DNA from 2 places in the Brevibacillus sp. MER 51 genome. Region 2 is predicted to be linked to the other one. Evidence: predicted binding sites of a transcription regulator. Region 2 holds the regulator's gene; the other holds the start of a gene.
What was found. The regulator LexA, encoded in region 2, represses DNA repair genes until DNA is damaged. The targets are predictions, from matches to a motif close to CGAACATATGTTCG.

Region 1: a site for LexA is predicted at 6,750-6,763, ahead of M3630_RS10465 (WYL domain-containing protein). Genes of this name have one in related genera too.

What each region holds. Positions count from the first base shown of each region.
Region 1 is NZ_JAMAUS010000004.1:153,760-163,419, reverse strand. Features, by position in the region: gene M3630_RS10495 (protoglobin domain-containing protein) at 1-584, shown strand, start outside; gene M3630_RS10490 (S1 family peptidase) at 590-1,693, opposite strand; gene M3630_RS10485 (nucleobase:cation symporter-2 family protein) at 2,375-3,685, opposite strand; gene M3630_RS10480 (xanthine phosphoribosyltransferase) at 3,718-4,308, opposite strand; purine riboswitch at 4,541-4,642, opposite strand; gene rsgA (ribosome small subunit-dependent GTPase A) at 4,779-5,864, opposite strand; gene M3630_RS10470 (hypothetical protein) at 6,108-6,374, opposite strand; gene M3630_RS10465 (WYL domain-containing protein) at 6,471-6,692, opposite strand; gene M3630_RS10460 (MFS transporter) at 6,859-8,100, opposite strand; gene M3630_RS10455 (YcnI family copper-binding membrane protein) at 8,378-9,001, opposite strand; gene M3630_RS10450 (copper resistance CopC/CopD family protein) at 9,017-9,660, opposite strand, start outside.
Region 2 is NZ_JAMAUS010000001.1:757,290-766,949, forward strand. Features, by position in the region: gene M3630_RS02860 (peptide ABC transporter substrate-binding protein) at 1-1,170, opposite strand, end outside; gene ltaE (low-specificity L-threonine aldolase) at 1,400-2,425, opposite strand; gene M3630_RS02870 (HesB/IscA family protein) at 2,550-2,852, shown strand; gene M3630_RS02875 (HelD family protein) at 2,914-5,163, opposite strand; gene crcB (fluoride efflux transporter CrcB) at 5,203-5,568, opposite strand; gene M3630_RS02885 (DUF896 domain-containing protein) at 5,665-5,862, opposite strand; gene yneA (cell division suppressor protein YneA) at 5,939-6,274, opposite strand; gene lexA (transcriptional repressor LexA) at 6,437-7,060, shown strand; gene M3630_RS02900 (DUF456 domain-containing protein) at 7,111-7,596, opposite strand; gene M3630_RS02905 (DUF4269 domain-containing protein) at 7,705-8,280, shown strand; partial or broken gene M3630_RS02910 (SOS response-associated peptidase family protein) at 8,617-8,807, opposite strand; gene M3630_RS02915 (GNAT family N-acetyltransferase) at 8,892-9,660, opposite strand, start outside.

The DNA.
Region 1 (9,660 bases), on a different contig from region 2:
GAGATATTGTGCAAAACATTGAGACTGTCGGGCATTCCACCGGACACATTGCAGCATTGGCACAAGAGCAGTCTGCTGCCACAGATGATATTTCAATGCGCATATCGCAAGTCCTGACGAATATGGAGCAGGTCTCTTCGCACGTCTCAAATGTAGGTAAAAACGTCTATGATGTTGGCGCTGGCATTAACAGCCTTCACAAGCTGAGCATCACACAAACGAGCCAATTAAAGACCAAGCATTATTTGCGAATCGTCAAAACCGATCATCTCTTATGGAGATGGTGGCTGTATAACTTCATGCTTGGGTATCACCACATTGATGAAAAGGAAATCGTCGACCATCATCAATGCCGCTTGGGGATTTGGTATGGCGAGGCCCTAAACAATCCTTCCTTGAGCACCTTGCCCTCTTTCAAGCAATTAGAAGCGCCTCATCGACAGTTCCACGAAACGGTTCGGCGGATTTACCACTTCGTCAAGCAAGGAAAACTAGAGGAAGCAGAAGCTACGTTTGATACGCTAGAAGATATCTCACAACGCATTCTCAACGTACTGGATCAGTTAGCCGAAGAAGTTTCCTAATGCTATTATTTATTTCGCTTTTTCTTGCTAGGCTGCCTTTTGGAGGCAGCTTTTTTTGTTTGGACACGGTTTAACTCCCCTGGAGATAGCGGTCTAGTGCGAGCGTTTGTTTGCCTGACTCTTTTGGCTTTGGCAACCGACCTGCCGGCTCTCCCTGCTGCTCTTGCTATCCCGACGCCAAACGCTTGCAATGCCCAGACAACCGGATACGAAATCGAGAGCCTCCCATTGGCTGAACCAGCAAAATTCACAGCCGCCGCGTAATTGCCCGCAGTCAGCCAAACAGAGCCGGAATCTCCAGGCAAGGAGATGGGAACCGTACTTCTTATGACTGTCTGATTCTGAAAACGGATGGTCCCCAGTCCTCCGTAGTTCCCGTAACTCACATCAATATCAGTGTGGATCGATTCAACCGTTCCCCAGGCCAACCCTGATGAACGGCCCACCTTTTTCAATCTGCGCCCGATGCCATACGAGCGAATTACACCTGGTACTCTGCCCACTGCTGCATAACGCGGGGCAAGGAGTCGATTGGAAGTAGGGATACTAATCGCTGCATCCATTCGATTACCTGCATTTTTTCGAAGTCGAACATACCGATACAAGCGTCCGATTCGATCTCTTCCTGAACGGCCTCCGTCTGCTCCACCTGGCTGGATGGTCTCGGTATAGCCGCTCGTATTGTTACGATTCAGGACATGATTGTTGCTCAGCACAAATCGTTGTCCTCCTCGCGCAACGATTAAACCAGCCGTTCCGGACGCCCCTGGGTAGCCGATACTATATCCAGCGATCACAGGTCTGATTCTTCTGCGATAATTCGTTGCAGAGGGACGTACAGCAGGATGACACTGGCACGGTCCAGAGGTGACGGTACGAACAGGAACGGATACACAGGCTGTCGCCACCTGCCTTTTGACAAGGACGCAACTTGGGCATCTCTTCTTCACGGCGGCACTTGCATTTACGGTATACATCACAATGCAGGCGCCGCCTTTTTTGTTTTTTCCGTTTGCGTAGCCAATCCCGATGCCAATTACGCCCGGCATCCGCTTCCACCTTTTGAGCAAATGCTTCTTGGCCAGGAGCGCTTCCTGAAAGGTTGCCATGGCACCCCTTCCTTTCGGGAGATAAGTTTGTTTTACATGGTCATCGTATGTAAAACTTGGCCAGCACTGTTGGACGCTTGTCATTGCCGGGAAGCCTTTTTTAAAAGTTGTTATTCGAGCTGTCGTGGTGGGGAGGAAACAGGAGAAAACGCTCAGATGCTAGGTCCACCTGCTGTGGGATTGACTGTCCGGCTCCATGAAAAAAAGCGAAACCCGCGTCCAAAGTCGTTCATTCAGGGGGTATCTCAGAGGTGGACGCTAAGAGCTTGTTTCTCTTTTTTTCATTGCGCCTTGGGCGGCGTCCCTAAGATCTTCACTTTTTTCTCCTGTTTCCTCTATGAACTTGCCATGTAATCCGATTTTCTAATGCCTAAAAAGATCAAAGAATGTAGTCAGCTACGACAGAGAAGAATATTTCCAGACGTAGCGACTTGTGGAGTCCTCCCCAGCGGAGAAGGGATTCGCGGGCAACAGAAACGCAACCGTGCCCACGCGACGTAGCGGCTACCACTTTTGCGTTTCCCCGCGAATCCCTTCGTTGCGGGCAGTCTCAGCCCTCAGAAGGACGGGGCCTGGAGCCTAGACTGGAAATATTCTTCTCCCCACCCCAGCCACATAATAAAAAAACCACCACTCCCCTATCAAACCAGGAAATGGTGGTTGGTTCATTATCTAATGATGTTAAGACGCTTCCGAAACAGTTACATTTGCCGGAGCAGTCTGAGATGCTTTTTTATTCGTGTGAACAAGCACGATATTCAAGATGACTGCCGTCAAAGAACCTGTCACAATACCATTTTGCAGCATCATTTTTGCCAAAGTAGGCAGTTGGTCAAACATCGTCGGAACCGCAGCAGAGCCTAGACCCACAGCGATACTGCAAGCAGCGATCAGCAGATTCTCGTTTTTGCTCAGGTCAACCTGCGAGAGAATATTGATACCTGATGCAACAACCATCCCGAACATGGCAATCATCGCTCCACCCAATACCGCGTTAGGAATGACCGTTGTCAAAGCAGCCAGCTTCGGCAGTAATCCGAGAACGACAAGGATTCCACCGGCACCAATCATCACATCGCGCGATTTAATGCCAGTCAATGAAACCAGACCAACGTTTTGTGAAAAAGCAGTGTAAGGGAATGCATTGAAAATGCCACCCAGTACGATTGCGACCCCTTCTCCGCGCAAACCTTTGACAACGTCTTGATCCGTTACTTTTGTATCCGTCACTTTACCGAGTGCAAAGTAAACGCCTGTGGACTCAGCCATGCTGATGATGTTGACGAGAATCATGGTAACAATGGCCACAATACTGAACTGTGGTGTACCGAAGTAAAACGGTTCAACCACGCTAAACCAAGAGGCTTCCGCAACATTCGCGAAGCTGACCATCCCCATCATGTAAGCTACAGCCGTACCGACAATCAAGCCGAGCAATACGGAAATCGCACGAATAAATCCGGTAAAGAAACGATTAATAAGCAAAATGATAACCAACGTTCCTAAAGCCAAAAGCAAATTGTGCGGTTGCCCAAAGTCCGGCATACCTTGTCCACCAGCCGCGTTGTTCATCGCAACGGGAATGAGCGACAGTCCAATGATTGTAACAACTGAACCCTGTACCACGGTTGGGAAAAAGCGCAGCAGCTTGCCGAACAGTGGAGCTGCCAAGACAACGAATATACCCGATATGATGATGGCACCGTAAGCGGTCGCTAGATTACTCGTAGAAGCAATCGCAATGATCGGTCCTACTGCTGTAAACGTACAGCCTAGCACAACGGGAAGGCGAATCCCCGTATACCTTGTGCCAAGGACTTGCAAGAGCGTCGCGATTCCACATGTGAAAAGGTCAGCAGCAATCAAATAAGCGATTTGCGTAGGAGTCAGATTCAAAGCACCACCGATAATCAACGGTACGACGACGGCTCCTGCATACATGGCAAGAATGTGCTGTAAGCCCAAAGTAACAATTTTATGTTTGGCTAGCATGAGTGAACCCTTACCTCCTATTGATTTTTTGATTAAACGCGTGCAGGCTCTTCTTCAATAAAGTGAATGCCTTCTGGTGACATCGATTCAATACGTGCCAATGATTCGATTCGTACGCCAGCTTGCTCCAAGAGACCACGGCCTTCCTGGAAGCTTTTTTCAATAACAGCGCCAACCCCTACGAGATGAGCACCCGCATCTTTGACAATATTCGTAAGACCCACCAGAGCAGCTCCCGTAGCCAGGAAGTCATCGACAATCAATACGCGGTCTTCTTTGGACAAATACTGACGGGAAACACTGATTTGATACGTTTCCTGACGGGTAAAAGAATGAACAGGAGCAGAGTATACTTCCTCTGTCAACGTGACAGCTTTTTTCTTTTTCGCATAGATAAAGGGAACACCCAAAGCAAAGGAAGTCGCCATCGCAAAATGAATTCCACTTGCCTCAATCGTCACGACTTTTGTAATGTTTTCACCAGCGAACAACTCGGCAAAACGCTGTCCGATCTTCATCGTCAATTGTGGATCTACCTGGTGGTTCAAAAACGCATCCACCTTCAAAACGGATGCCGACAGTACTTTGCCGTCCTGTACGATGCGCTCTTGTAATTCTTTCATCAGTTCTTCCTCCTCGGATATGGTTCCGGCCACTTTTTACCTGCGGCCTGCTGAAAATATAGAAAACCCAGAGTGGACAGTGTCACAAGCGGGCTACGTAATAAACCAACGCCAAGTGAAACTGTCCCTCTGGGCTTTTATCCCTTAGGTGTGACACATCATTCGTGCCTGCGTCGCTCGGACCAGCTTTCATTCAACCCTATGATTGGAATAGGAAAGAAAAAGACGGAACCCTAGACGCACTTTCACTCGTAGTCAGGTGATTTACGGTCACCTGGTAGAAACGGTTGGGCCTTATTCCCAAAATTATACGAGCTACCTATCTATTTTTTTCGAAGTGTAATAACGAGTATTGACCAAATCTATCATAACTCCCTCGTTGTGAGCAAGCGTTAATTTTTGAAAGGAAAAGGAAGCGCTTACTTGCTCAAACAAAGGAAAGAGCCCTGATTTCTCAAGGGCTCTCATACTTATCTCTTCGGTTTTTTCTGCCGCATTTGAACGTTGAGCTTCTTCCATTTATCCCTTTCAGCCGCTGCAAGCCTTGCATCTTCTTTACGCGCTAGATGTGCCAATTCGCGTTGAAGCTTCAGATAACTGTCAAAGCGTGCCTTTTCCAATGATCCAGCTTGGATGGCAGCTTGAACAGCACAGCCAGGCTCGCGCATATGCTTACAATCATTGAAACGGCATGTTTCCGCAATGGACTCGATATCGTCAAAGGCACCGCGGAAGCCTTCATCTGCCTCCCAGAGCTGAAGTTCCCTCATGCCTGGTGTATCGATCATCAGAGCACCACTCGGCAAGCGGAACAATTCACGATGTGTCGTCGTATGGCGGCCACGGTCATCACCTTCACGAACGCCACTGACTTTTTGCATCTCCGCTCCGCTCAATTTATTAATCAACGTGGATTTGCCAACACCAGAGGAACCCATCAAGGCAATCGTCTGGCCCTCGCCCAGATACGGTGCGAGTTGATCTAGTCCTTCTCCCTGCTCAGCACTGACTACGTGAACAGGTACTCCGATCGCAACAGATTCTACCTCTGCCATGGATGCATCCAGATCGTCACACAAATCTGCTTTGGAAAGCACAATTACCGGATTGGCTCCACTTTCCCACGCGAGAATGAGATAGCGTTCTAACCTGCGCAAATTCAAATCATTATTTAAGGAATTCACGAGGAAAACGGTATCGACGTTCGCGGCCACAATCTGCTCTTCCACTGTATCCCCAGCTACTTTGCGGGAAAACTTGCTCTTACGTGGAAGAAGTCCGTGGATGGAGGCTTTCTTTTCCTCAGGGCGAGCACTGATCACTACCCAGTCCCCGACAGCCGGAAAATCTTCTCGTCCGATGGCTTCATAACGAAGCTTACCCGTTACTTCGCCCAAGAGCTCGCCATGCTCACTCCACAGACGATAAATACGTTTATGTTCGAGTGTGATACGTCCCACACTGTAGCCTTGCTCGGCATAAGGGGCAAAATGATTAGCAAAATACTCATTCCAGCCCATAGATTGCAATACTTGTTGATTGGTTAGTTGATTCACTGCGGATTCCCCCTGCAATTGGTTAAATATATGGCTATCAGCCAGAACCAGTCACAGTCGAATCCTCATTTGGTGAACGGTATTACTGTTCGCTTGAAAGGAGGATTCCTGTGACCCCGACTACGACACTCTGAACAAATTTGATGGCTACCATAAAACATCTCTCCTTTAGCAAACCTACCATTCAGGTTTGGAATCATATTTCCCAATTATTGTACCATAATGAAACAAAATGCAACAGCGTCAATCTCCCCCGCCGCCGCCTCCACTATCTCCGCCACCACCGCTGTCTCCACCACTACCGCTATCACTTCCGCTGTCATAGCTATCCCAACGATCGTTTGAGTCGTGATTTCGATGATGATGATTGTGAGAGCTGTCTACAAAGAAGGCTCCGCCCCCGCTGTCTGAAGAGGAATGAGAGCGACTACTTCCGCCTTTTGCAGCTTTGGACGCCAAGACAAATACTACGATCAAAAACATGATGACGATGACAATGAAGAACTCCATTGTTGTCCCCGCCCTTCCTCTTTTTTGAAGTTGTTTCCTATTTAGTATAACATAGTGTAGCTGGAATAAGGCTGGGGGCGTGGAGGATGATCCCTTTCATCCGGCAAAATGCCCTGACACGGGTGCGATCGCCAAAATGTTTTCCAATACAAATACACGATACGCCTTCCTCATATAACAATATGCTTTTAAGCTCCCTTTGTTCTCATCAATCTGTACCAGACGGATCGTGCGCCTGCTAGTCTCTCCATCCTTCTTCAAATAAATGATCTCCACTGCTTGCTGCCGCGTTGCGTACCTTCTCAACTCCTGAATCATCAGGCTGTCACCACCACATAATGTGTCTTCTTGTTGTTGAGATCATCATATTAAAAGAGAACGTTTGTTCGCAAGTTTTGTTTGCAATAACCAACGATTGCCACAACAAAAAGGCATGCGCCCTAAAAATGGGCACATGCCTTACACTTGTCACACTTTGTTTGACTCAGCGCCTTCTAAGCGCACGTCCGAACACAATCAGAATCGGTGCCAATAAAATAGCCGCCGCAACCAGCGAAGCACGAATCGAAAAACGGGTTCCGATCCATCCGACAGCCGGACCACCTGCCGTTTGTCCTAAGGCATTGGACTGGCCCATCATCGATAAAACCGTCGCTCGCACACTGCTCTCAATGTTTAGATTCAGCCACGTATCATACAGCGGACTGCTTAAAGACTGAATCACACCGATTAACAGCAGTGCAACTAATGCCCAGCTAAAGCTAGGGGAAAAAGCAAAAGCAATCATCGCTGCAATTTTGAGTCCCGTCAACGTGAACATGCCCACAAGGACAACCCTCTCATTGTTCACATCCAGCTTTTTTTCCACAACGCCTACGACGATGAGGCCGAGTAAGCTTGCGAGTGCGGCAATGATCCCGAACCACATTGGCATTGAAATAGCCGCTAGCTCCGGAAAGCCAATTTCTGCGATCAAATGCGCTTCCCACAAACGGTCATACCCTTCAGAAGCTGCACCCGTAAATAGGGTCACGAACAAGATCAGCATGAGAACCGGCTGACTGCGAATCACTTGGGCACCCGAAGTCCACGTCTGAATCATTTCCTTCACGTGGGAAGCACCTTGCTCACGCTCACGAGGAATAAATCCAGTCTCCTTCATGAACAGAATCAGAAAGACACCAAGCCCCAGATACATAAGGCCACCTATGAGGAAAGGCAAATGGGGGGCGAGTGTTGACAAAGCCACACTAAGTGCAATCCCGAGCAGATTCCCAAACAAGGAATAGCGCTTAGCCTTCATGAAAATCGTACCGATCTTCTCTTCTCCAACCTCATCCACAATCCATGCAGTATCCGCTCCACTGATAAACGTATACCCGAGACCACTGATGACTTGCGAAAACAGGACCAAGCCGAAGACAGAAATCAACGGTATCCAAGCATCAAGCACGGGAACGATCCCCTGCATCGAAAATCCAATTCCCAGAAAAAACATCCCAATAATGACGGAGCGACGGCGACTGTACGTGTCCGCAACTACTCCTGTTATCCCTTCAAACACCAACACGGATAACTCCAATACCGTCCCGATCAATAGCAATTCAAACGGGTTAAAGCCCAGTGTCACAATATAGTAAAGCGCATAGGTCGTGAACATGGTTGTATTGGCCAGGGAAGTCAAAAAACTTTTGATCGTATATACTTTTGTCGCATTCATGAACATGGAAGCAGTATCCACCTTTTTTTAGGCAGATGACGCGTCCCGTTTTCACATACTGATCGTTACTCTACAATCCTCTACTGTGCAAAATGCGTACGCGTCATGCTGCCGTTCCTATTTTTCCTTCCTGTGTACTTGCTTGCTCTGAATAGTGTTTTTAACATGTGATACACCTCCGAAAGTAATTACAACTATTATAGAATGATTTAAATTGCCATACAATGGAAAAAGCTGTGCAGTGTGATTGGACACACTGCACAGCTTAATTATGAAGAAGCACTTACGCTTTTTTTCTAAACAGACCTACGATGGAGATCAGCAACGCCAAACCGGAAAGTACCAATGGCAAGGTATTGTTGCTGCCTGCACCCGCTGCTTCCCCGGCAGGAGCAGTTGCCGGCTTTTGTTCTTGTCCATGCTCATGCCCTGCTTCACCTACACCAGCCTTAATGGTAGTGACAGACGCTGGCGTTTTGGAATCCTTGTCCCCTGTCCATTCCACAACCTCGCCATTTGCATAGGTCTGATAAGCCTTCCAAGCCAATTGACCCTCTTCTTTCGGGTTTGCCCCGACAAACGTGAACTCTTGGAACTCATGCGCTTTGATTCCGCCTTCTGTTGCTGTCCAGACAAGCGCTGTGTTCACACCGTCTTTATCTTTTTCGAACTCGTAGGACCAGCCCGGAATCGGTTGTACGGAATTTACCTTCACACCTGCCGGGAATTCCAGCTTCACTTTTGTCGTGTTGACGTCTTTTTCTACAGGGACACGCACGGTGTATTTTTCATAGGAGCCTGTAGTAGCCTCTTTCGGATATACGTTCACATGTGCTTGTGCTGCTGTCGCCAACGTCAAAACTGCACCTGCTACCAGTACACTGCTCATCCATTTTTTCATTTTCATATTATGAAATCCTCCCTAATTTGAATCTGTTTGAATCACGGCTTGATTATTTGTCGTCGCAGTCGGGTAGTTGATTTGGCTCATCCAAAGTCCTGCCAGAACCGCGATAATCCCGAATATGATTTCCCAACGCAAGTAAGCGGGCTGCAAAGAATTTTTCGTCCGCCAACGTCTGGTTTGCCTAAAGGCCAAAAGAAGCATGAGGCAGACACTTGCTATTTTTCCATATAACAGATAGCTCCATGTCGTTGCACTCTGGAAAATGCTCATGACATCCGTTTGCACGAAGAGCATGACAACGCCCGTCACGACGGCAAGCACTGCCGCCACCGCAACTGTTTTCAAAAAGAACCTCTTGAACGACTCCTGTCCTCGTTCAGCCGCTTTGACTGTCAGTAACAAGTAGACAAGTGCCCCCATCCACACAGCGACCGTCAATACATGCAACAGTCTCAGCAAAATGGACAGCCAGACAGGAGCAATGCCCCATGCATGACCGCCAAAAGCTTGCGCGCTGATCAAGAGAACCCAGATTCCCACATACCAGCCTGACACCATATTGGGGATCGCGATCAATAACAGCAGGGCAAAGGACACCAGCAGCATGATCGCAAACGGAGACTGACTGAGCAAGTTCCCGTCCATCTGCCACAGTGCTT
Region 2 (9,660 bases):
GTCAGGCAATGTCGAAAGCCCCAGCTCCTTTAACCCTTCAGCCAACAACTGCTTGGCTTTGTCTACATCCTCTTGAAAATAGTCATTTCCGCTGAGTTGCATCGAGGGCGGAACCCACGCAAAAGCCGCAGGCACCCCTGTCTGCACGATTCCATCTACAAGAGGCTGCCGTTGGATCGAATACGAGAAGGCTTGGCGAATCTTTTTATTCGTAAAAGGGGACACCGTTGTGTTAAAGGTAACTGCAACCGTGTTCGGATATGGTGCCATCACGATTTTTCCTTCCTCCTGCAAAGCAGGGATCACATCGACGGGCAACACGTAGGTAGGATGCCCTCCCCAATCCAAATCACCAGAATCAAACAACGCTTGAGCGGTGTTGGTATCAGTAATCATGCTCCAGACGATCTTGTCGAGCTTCACGGCATCTTTGTCATGATACTTCTCGTTTTTCACAAGGACCATTTTGTTTTTATGCTCCCACAGCTCCATTTTGAATGGGCCGTTGCCTACGTAGTTGTCTGGAGAAGCTGCCCAGTTCGGATGTGCCTCCAAGGTCTTTTTATGTAAAGGAAACAGTGTCGGGAAAGCCGTCAGCTCGTAAAAAAACGGAGCTGGCGAATTGAGCTTGACCTCTAATGTAAAATCGTCTAGTGCTTTTACCCCTACGTCTTCATGTGATCCTTTCCCAGTGTTAAACTCCTCTGCCCCTTTAATGAAATAAAGCATATAGGCATATTCGGACGCTGTCTTGGGGTCGAGATTTCTTTTCCAGGCGAACTCAAAGTCATGGGCGGTTACCGAATCTCCGTTGCTCCATTGCGCATTCGTTTTCAATTTGAACGTGTACGTCGTCAAATCCTCGGATACCGTATAACTGTCGGCAATCGCGTTGGCTATTTTCCCATCCGGTCCATACCGAGTCAGTCCTTCAAAACAAGCAGTAATCACATCAAAGGAAGTGCCATCGGAAGCTAGTCCGGGATCTGCTGTCGGAGGCTCTCCACCGTCAGCATTCCAATTCAATACCATCTCTTTTCCCGTTGGCTTCGTTGGTTGAGATGCCTGATCGTTTGGTTTGTTCGTTACCCCCGTTTCACTTGTACTACATCCCGCTAAAACTTGAAGTAATAAGAAACTGCTCAAAATAAAGCTTATCCTCTTTCTCATCGAGACCATCCCCTTTGATTCCATTCGATTCCATACACCAGGAAGCGCTTTTGCTTTATCACACTACCATGATAACGCAAGTGCAGACGAAACAAATCAGACGGTATGGCGAAAAACAGATCGTGTATAGACTCTTATTTTGTACAAATTGTCTAATTATTTCGAATTCGGTTTTGAGAAAAAGAAAAAGCCCGTCTTCCCTTCGACTGGCTACGGGCGGTTGAAACGATTACACCTTTTCCAATAATTGCTCGACTGCTGCAACAACGGTCTCGATATGTTGATCGGTAATGTGTCGATGCGTCGTAAAGCGAATGACATACTCGTCAAAATCAACAGCGAGCACTCCTTTTTCCTCCAAACGTTCCAAGAAGCCAACAGCTGTTTGTCCAATCGAGTCTGTATTTACCAGCACGATATTCGTCTCGACCTGCTCGACCTGAAGCGATAGCTGGCGCAAGCCTTTTGCCAATTGCTGTGCCCGTTCATGGTCTTCTGCCAATCGTTCGGTCATCCGTGTCAAAGCGATGATGCCCGGTGCTGCCAAATACCCTGCCTGACGCATCCCGCCTCCTAATTTTTTTCTCCACCATCTCGCTTCCTCGATAAACGCACGATCCCCAGCCAAAATGGAACCAACTGGAGCACTCAGCCCTTTCGACAAACAAATCTGAACGGTATCGGCAAAAGCGCTTAGCTCACTGACTGCAACACCTTGGGCGACAGCCGCATTGAAGAGACGAGCACCGTCCAAATGAACGGGAATACCGTGTTTTTGCGCGATAGCATAAACACTCTTCATTTGCGCCACAGAGATTACCGCCCCTCCAGCGCGATTATGTGTATTTTCGAGACAGATCAATTTTGTGCGAGGAAAATGGATATTGTTGCCCCTTACCGCCCTCTCTACCTCTTCTGCGCGCAAAGCACCCCGTTCGCCAACCAGCGTCCTTGTCTGTACGCCGGCTAATGCCGACATAGCGCCGCCTTCATAGTAAAAAATGTGCGAATCCGCTTCCGCAATGACCTCATCTCCATTGACACAGTGCGTCAAAACAGCAACCTGATTGCCTTGCGTGCCACTTGTTACGAACAGAGCCGCTTCCTTTCCGAGTATTTCAGCCGCGATCGCTTCCAAACGATTGACAGTTGGGTCCTCTCGGTAAACATCATCACCAACCTCCGCTTCCGCCATTGCCCGAAGCATCTCCTCGGTTGGTTTCGTAACGGTATCACTACGCAAATCAATTTTCATAGATGACTCTCCTTCCACCCTGTTGTCATTCTCTACACATGTCGTAACACTTTCAACATTGCATCCTGAATTCCCTCTTGCTAAGATGGAATGGTAACTTACATACAGTTAGGGGATTTGACCTGTGAAACTAAAAATCACTCGTAACGCTGCCAAACAATTGGCTCCAATTATCGAGCAAGAAGAAGACAAAGAATTGAAACTGCGCGTTTATATTACTCACGCTCATGGTGATCATGCCCACTACGGACTCGCTCTGGACAAGCCAACAGAAGAAGATGTGGTGATCTCGACTGACAAAGAGATCGATGTGATCGTGAAAAAAGATGAGCCATTACTGGATGGCGTTGTCATTGATTACCTCTTCTTGCCGCAAGAAGGATTTGTGATTACCAACCCTTCTAAAGGGAACACAGGCGACCACTAAGATTGTACAGATAAACCCTCTGCTTTTTACAGGCAGAGGGTTTTCTTTGATGAATCGATTCTTATTCGTCAGTAGCCATGGTGTACAGCGCTGTCGGTAAATCTTTCAGCAACGGTGAAGAAACATCATCAACCTGCGTCATAACAAGCCGATGGACCGGACGTGTCATCGCGACGTACAACAGTTTCGCATCCCATTCATTATTTTGATAGGCATCCACATCCAGTATAATGACCACATCGAACTGCAAGCCTTTTGTTAAAAAAGCAGGCATGACGGTTACGCCACCGGGAAATTGGTTATCCTTGCTGCCTAACAGAGTCAGATCAGCTATTTTGTCTTGCAAGCCTTTATGGGCTTTTTTACTCGCTTGTATGGTTTTCGCTACGATGGCAATCGTTTTGAAGCCTTCCGACTGGTAGGCAGCCACACGCAAAGAGATGTCCTCCCACAGTTGCGCTCGTGAACGAGCCTTGACCATGATTGGTTTTTCACCATGTCGCAAAACCGGTTTTGCCAATACCGTCTCAGGCAATTCAATTTGCCGCAACACTTCATTGGCGCAGCGCATGATCTCAATTGTGGAACGATAACTTTGCGACAACGTATAATAAGAAGGAAACAGCTGGGCAAAAATCCCCTTCGTCAACTCTTCCCAGGTAAGAATCCCCCGGTAGCTATGAATGCCTTGCGCAATATCTCCCACGATTGTGAGCGAGTTTCGCTTGGTTGCCAATGCAATGACGGCTATTTCTAACGCACTCAAGTCTTGTGCTTCATCCACGACCGTATGATCAAAATGCTCCGCTTTATTCATTCCTTCAACAATATGCTGCAAGTATAGCAATGGAGCGATATCTTCCGGCTCCAATCTCTCCTCTGCAAACAGCGCAGCACTAGACTGCGTCACATCACGCACCACTTCGTCTGAAATATCAGCAGGTACGAGCTTGCGCAGCAATTCCTCGTCAGCAATCAATTCGCGATAAGCTGCGAAAATTTCCAGTCTTGGAAATGAAGTCAGGTACGTATCCAGGATTTGCTCCAGCATTTTCTCGAATTTGTACAAGCCTTCTTTGTCCAAATCGACTTTTCGTTCTCGCAAATGGGCAAATAATTGCTTGTTCATTTCTTGTTTCAAATGCTTACGAAGAGCTTCTACCCGTCGATGATACGGCATATTGGCGAATTGCTCCAAGAAGCATTGGCGAATAAAATCACCCGGAATGGAAAAGACTTGTTTCGTTTTATTGTATAAAAAGCTGAGTTTCTTAAAAGGAATTCTCGTTTCGACGATATGCCGGATATATTGCTCCAGCGCCTCCCGACAAGCGAGCGATCCTTTGAAGCGAAGCCTGTTTCGCGTTATTTCTTGCTGGCGCTCATCCTGCCCCTCTTCAAAGAACAATTGCAGAGGCTTATCCGGACTCACGATTCTCCATCCTTTTGGCAGCAGAGGTTTCACGAGACGCGCTGCCCAATCCACAAAGGTAGACTGGTGAACGTCATCGACTCCCAGCTCAGGCAAAACCTCGGATATATAGGTAAGAAACATCCGGTTTGGTGCGAACACCATGAATTTTTTGGACATCATGGAATCCTGGTAGTTATATATCAAATAGGAGAGTCGGTGCAGCGCAATGGTCGTTTTTCCGCTCCCCGCTACTCCTTGCACAACGATGGGCCGTTCTTTTTCCGCCCGGATAATATCATTTTGCTCGGATTGAATCGTAGCGACGATGTCTTTTAGCCTGCTATCGTTCGCATGATTCAGATTGGCTGCCAAAAATTCATCAATGAAGCCCTCTTGCAAAAACTCGTCTGGATGCCCCATTTCGCGGTTAATCGTTTCTTTTACCGCTCCATCATAGATGCCGACGATCTTACCGTCTTCAATCGCAAAATTACGCTTTAAGCGAACTTCACCACGTACGATCTCTCGTCCCATTCGATAAAACGCGTCTTTGCTCTCACCGGAATAGTAAAGACTGGCGATAGGCGCACGCCAATCCACGACGACAGAGTCAAACGTATCGCTGCGTACAATTCCCCGTTTTCCTATGTAGACCTGATCCAGCTCGTAGATCTCATCTTTCAGGAAGTCCACTCTGCCGAAATAAGGCTTCTCTCGCCCCTGATCTTCCAGGTAACGCAAATCCTTTGCCTTTTTATAGTTAACGACCTGTTTCACATAGTCATCTGTCGCCTCGCGAATATCATTGCGAAGCTGTTCCATTTCTTCGTCAATCGCCGAAATCGTTTCATCCAGCTTTTTTTGTTCCCATTCATAATCACGATGCTGTGTACTCACCTTCATTCCTCCTCACATGTATCGTGTCCATTGAACGTATCAGGACCATTGCCTACCCAGCCATATTCCAAACGCACAAGAAAGTAGCCCGACTCCCAAACTGAGAAGAGCGTACAAAGTGCCACGCAACAGGTGGCCTTCTCCCCAAAAAGTGACCACTTCCAAGGAAAAGCTAGAGAAAGTCGTAAATCCTCCCATGACCCCCGTTGCAAATAAGAGGTAGAGTGTTGGAGATAATATGCCACGTTCTTTCCCCAGCACGAACAAGATGCCGATGATCAACGATCCACAAACATTGGCGATCCAGGTTCCCCATGGCCATCCTGGCTGATTCGCAAGCAAAGACAATAGGTAGCGCAAAAGAGAGCCAACTGCTCCTCCAACCGCTACAGCTATCCACGCCATCGCTTTCCCTCCCTGGCTATCAAAGCGTTATGTATGTCACAGAAAAAGACACCCTAGCGTCAAGCGAGGATGTCTGTCGTATCAGTAATTGTTATCTTACTGTTTTGGCTTATTTTCTTCAAGGTCTTCCACATAACGGATGGAATCCAAATTTGCTCTCAATGAAAGCTTAACGGCGTCAATGTACTTTTGGCGCAATGCTTTTTGTTCGAGCTTTTCTTCTTCAGTCAAACCTTCTTCGCGAGATTTTTTGACCAATTCATTAATGCGTTTAATTTCTGCGTCAGATACCACTGCTGGTTCCTCCCACTCTGTAGTAGTGCCGCTTCATTATACCACATTCGAATGATCCCGCAAGACAGCCGAACACTTACGGCATATCAGGCATGATCAGAGTCTGACCCGGGTAAATCCTGTTGCTATCCAAACCGTTCGCTTCCTTGATTTCTATGATATAGTCACGAACATCTGTATGCTGATCTGAGTAGCGAACGGCTAACGACCATAGGCTATCTCCGGATTGTACGGTTACCTCAATGCCTTGTGGCTCCTCCATTGGCGAAGAAGCAAACACTAGTTCGGTCAACAAGTAAAAAAAGAGAATAAATGTAATAAGAAACAAGAGAGCTTGACCTCTCGTGATACCAAAACGAACACGACGTTCTTCTTTTTTCTCGAAACGATTACGTACAGTCGATGAATTCATGATAATGGCCCCCTTACAAACATACGTTCTGTCCTCTTGTAAACTCATAATAAATGAGAACATACGTTCATGTCAACAATGAATCGAACTTATGTTTGTCGAACGCAAGCTCCCATGGTATAATATAGGAAAATATGTTCGAGAAATCAGGGGTGTCTTTCTATGTCAAAATTATCGAGTAGACAACAAGCCATCATCGAGTTCATACGAAAGGAAGTTCGTGATAAAGGATATCCGCCTTCTGTACGTGAAATTGGAGAGGCTGTCGGACTCGCTTCCAGCTCAACGGTACATGGTCATTTGGCACGTTTAGAGAAAAAAGGCCTCATCCGTCGAGACCCTACCAAACCTCGCGCCATCGAATTGCTATCAGATGAAGATCGTTTTCAAGACAATTTCGAAGACTCTGTCGTCCGTGTGCCCGTAATCGGAAAAGTAACTGCTGGACAACCGATTACAGCCATTGAGGATGTGGAAGAATACTTCCCGCTTCCAGACAATATCGTGACTTCAGACAAGGTCTACATGCTGCGTGTCTCCGGGAACAGTATGATTGATGCCGGAATTCTCGACGGAGATTACGTCATTGTTCGCCAACAACACGTAGCGAACAATGGTGACATTGTCGTAGCCATGACAGAAGAAGACGAAGCGACCGTCAAAAGATTTTTCAAAGAAAAGAACCACTTCCGACTCCAACCGGAGAATGCCACAATGGAACCGATCATTCTGGAGCATGTCACCATTCTCGGTAAAGTCATCGGTGTCTATCGCCTCATTCACTAGTTTCCACGTAAAAAAGGACAGCCTCGGCTGTCCTTTTCGTTTTCTATATGTTATCTGGCGATAAAAAACCAGATGATCATCGTAACTTGCAAGATGACTTTTACGACCGCACTACCCAAAAATCCGATCAGTGAACCTACCCCTGCTTTCACTGCTCGCTCCATCGATTGCTTCTGCACCATTAACTCTACGAGAACGACGAATACAAACGGCAAGATCAGCATACCAAACGGTGGAAACACGAAAATCCCGAGGATAATTCCGACCGCAGCGGCAATGGACGACCACTTTGACCCCCCATACTTTTTCACGAAGTACATGTTCGTCAGCAAGTCAGCACCGTAAAGTAGAATGCTTAGAACGACCATTCCCCACCAAAAGGATGCCGGCAATCCCGCTCCCGGATCTGCAATAAAAAAGTGATAGAGTAAAAAGCCCGCCCACAGCAAGATCGTATCAGGTAAAACGGGTAAGAAAATTCCTGCGATGCTAAGCAAGAACAACAACACAACTACGACCCACAAAAATATTTCCATCCACTACACTCCCTTCATTTAGGTATACGAGTGATTACCGATTTCGTTGCGTACTTATTCACTTTTGTCTAAACTATTTTAAAAGAAAGTAGACATGGAGGTTGTCTCATGAGAAATTGGCATGATCTCTCTTACCTGGGCAGAGGAACAATACGCCAAAAAGCGGCGTTGGAAGCAATTCAACAGACGCACCTCATGGAAGTACTATCCGATTACCGTCCAGTGCTTGCCGGAACCATCCCATTGAACATTGACGTTGTAGGAAGTGATCTGGATATTATTTGCGAGAGTCATGATTTGCATCAGTTTGAGCAGGTTGTTCGTAAAGCGTTTGGCTGTTTGCCTGGATTTGAAGTGACTCAACTAGATATAAAAAGTATCCCCACGTGCGTTATCTCTTTTTTCACAGCTGACTTTTGGTTTGAATTGTTTGCTCAACCGTTAGCTGTCGAAAAGCAAAATGCCTATCGTCATATGGACATCGAAGCACGATTGCTAGAAATAGGGGGCATGGATGCATACCAACACATCAGAGCTCTGAAGCAAAGCGGCATCAAAACCGAGCCTGCATTTGCTCGATACTTTCATATTCCAGGTAGTGATCCATTTGAGGCCTTGTTGCAATTGGAATCGTTAACCGAACAGGAATTACGTGAAAGAGTTCATCTCCTACGAAAGGATTAATCTTCAATCAAAGAGCCGACCATAAGTGCCCCTTCACGATTGTGATCTAGAGCATCTTCTCTTTCTGCTAAGCGAAAGTACCGTCAGAGGCGCATTCACTGCCAGCATCGACACTTCAGACACTTTTCTTGCCCAGCCTCGGGGAGCCTCCTTCGTTCACGAAGCCTCTTCCTTCCTTGGGATGTGAACAGGATGTTCCACTCAAAATACGATAGCCCTATGGACCTTTTCAGGTGTTACCATAGCCCGGAACCTACACACATATATACAAATCCACGCCCTACAAGGTATTCCGCAAAAAAACTTGCCCTTACTTGTGGTATGGTTCAGCGCGAATGCATTGATCATTTTGTAGCTGCTCTTCTCATCGGCAGCCCACGACGGCACTAACCCCCATCTCAACTAACCCATACGTCGCTTGCCACGGTCAGAAATAATCGCTGGAATGAACTGACCCGGTGCAATATTGTACCGTGGCTTTGCTCCCATTTTTCCAAGTTCGTTACGAGAGTAAAACGACCGCACATGCTTTTCCCTCAGATCCTTCCATACTGGACGCCTGCTTTTCTCTTCTATTTTACTGTTTCACCTGACGCGTCATTTCAAACCTTCTATGCGTGTGAAGTAAGCGGAAAACGAAAATGTTCTGCCTCTATTTTTAACGAGGGTCGAACAAATAAGACATCATCGGTCGTTGTCATCCATGCAGATTGGATCTTTTTATTCTCACTATCCGGCATGAAGTGAAATTGAATGTTTGAAGTCTCAGCCGTTACCAAATGAGAGATGACCGCTTCTATATCAACTGGTTCTTTGCTTACAAGATCAAATACATGCAGTTGGTCGTCTTCTCGTTCAAATAAGACAATCACATCCTCCTCTTCGAGATAATAGATCGCATCCCGAAAAACAAGCAAAAAGTAAAACATCAACAGATGCTCGCTATCCTTCACGCCTAGTCTCGATGAAACGGGGATTCTTTTAGCAGCAAATTCCTTCATAATAGTAAAATCAGCCTCATTATCGACATCCAGCTTACGTAAGGCCAATTTTTGTCCCACTTGCTTTTTCAAATCGGATGCCAATAAACGAAAACTACTTTCCAGTACTCTCTCAAACCCGAACTTCGGATAAAAATCGAGCACGGTATCATTGGCATACAAATATATAAAATCGTATTCCTTCTCCCATGTTTCAAGAATATGATTCATCAATTTCGCTGCCAAGCCTTGGTTGCGATAGGCAGGATGCGTCATGACCGTTCCGATCTGAAGTGCTTTATACTCTTTCCCATTGCATGTCACGATCATCTTACTGGCAGAAGCGTTCGCAATAACCTGTTCCCCATCCAAATAGGAATAGCAAACATAGTTGTCGTTC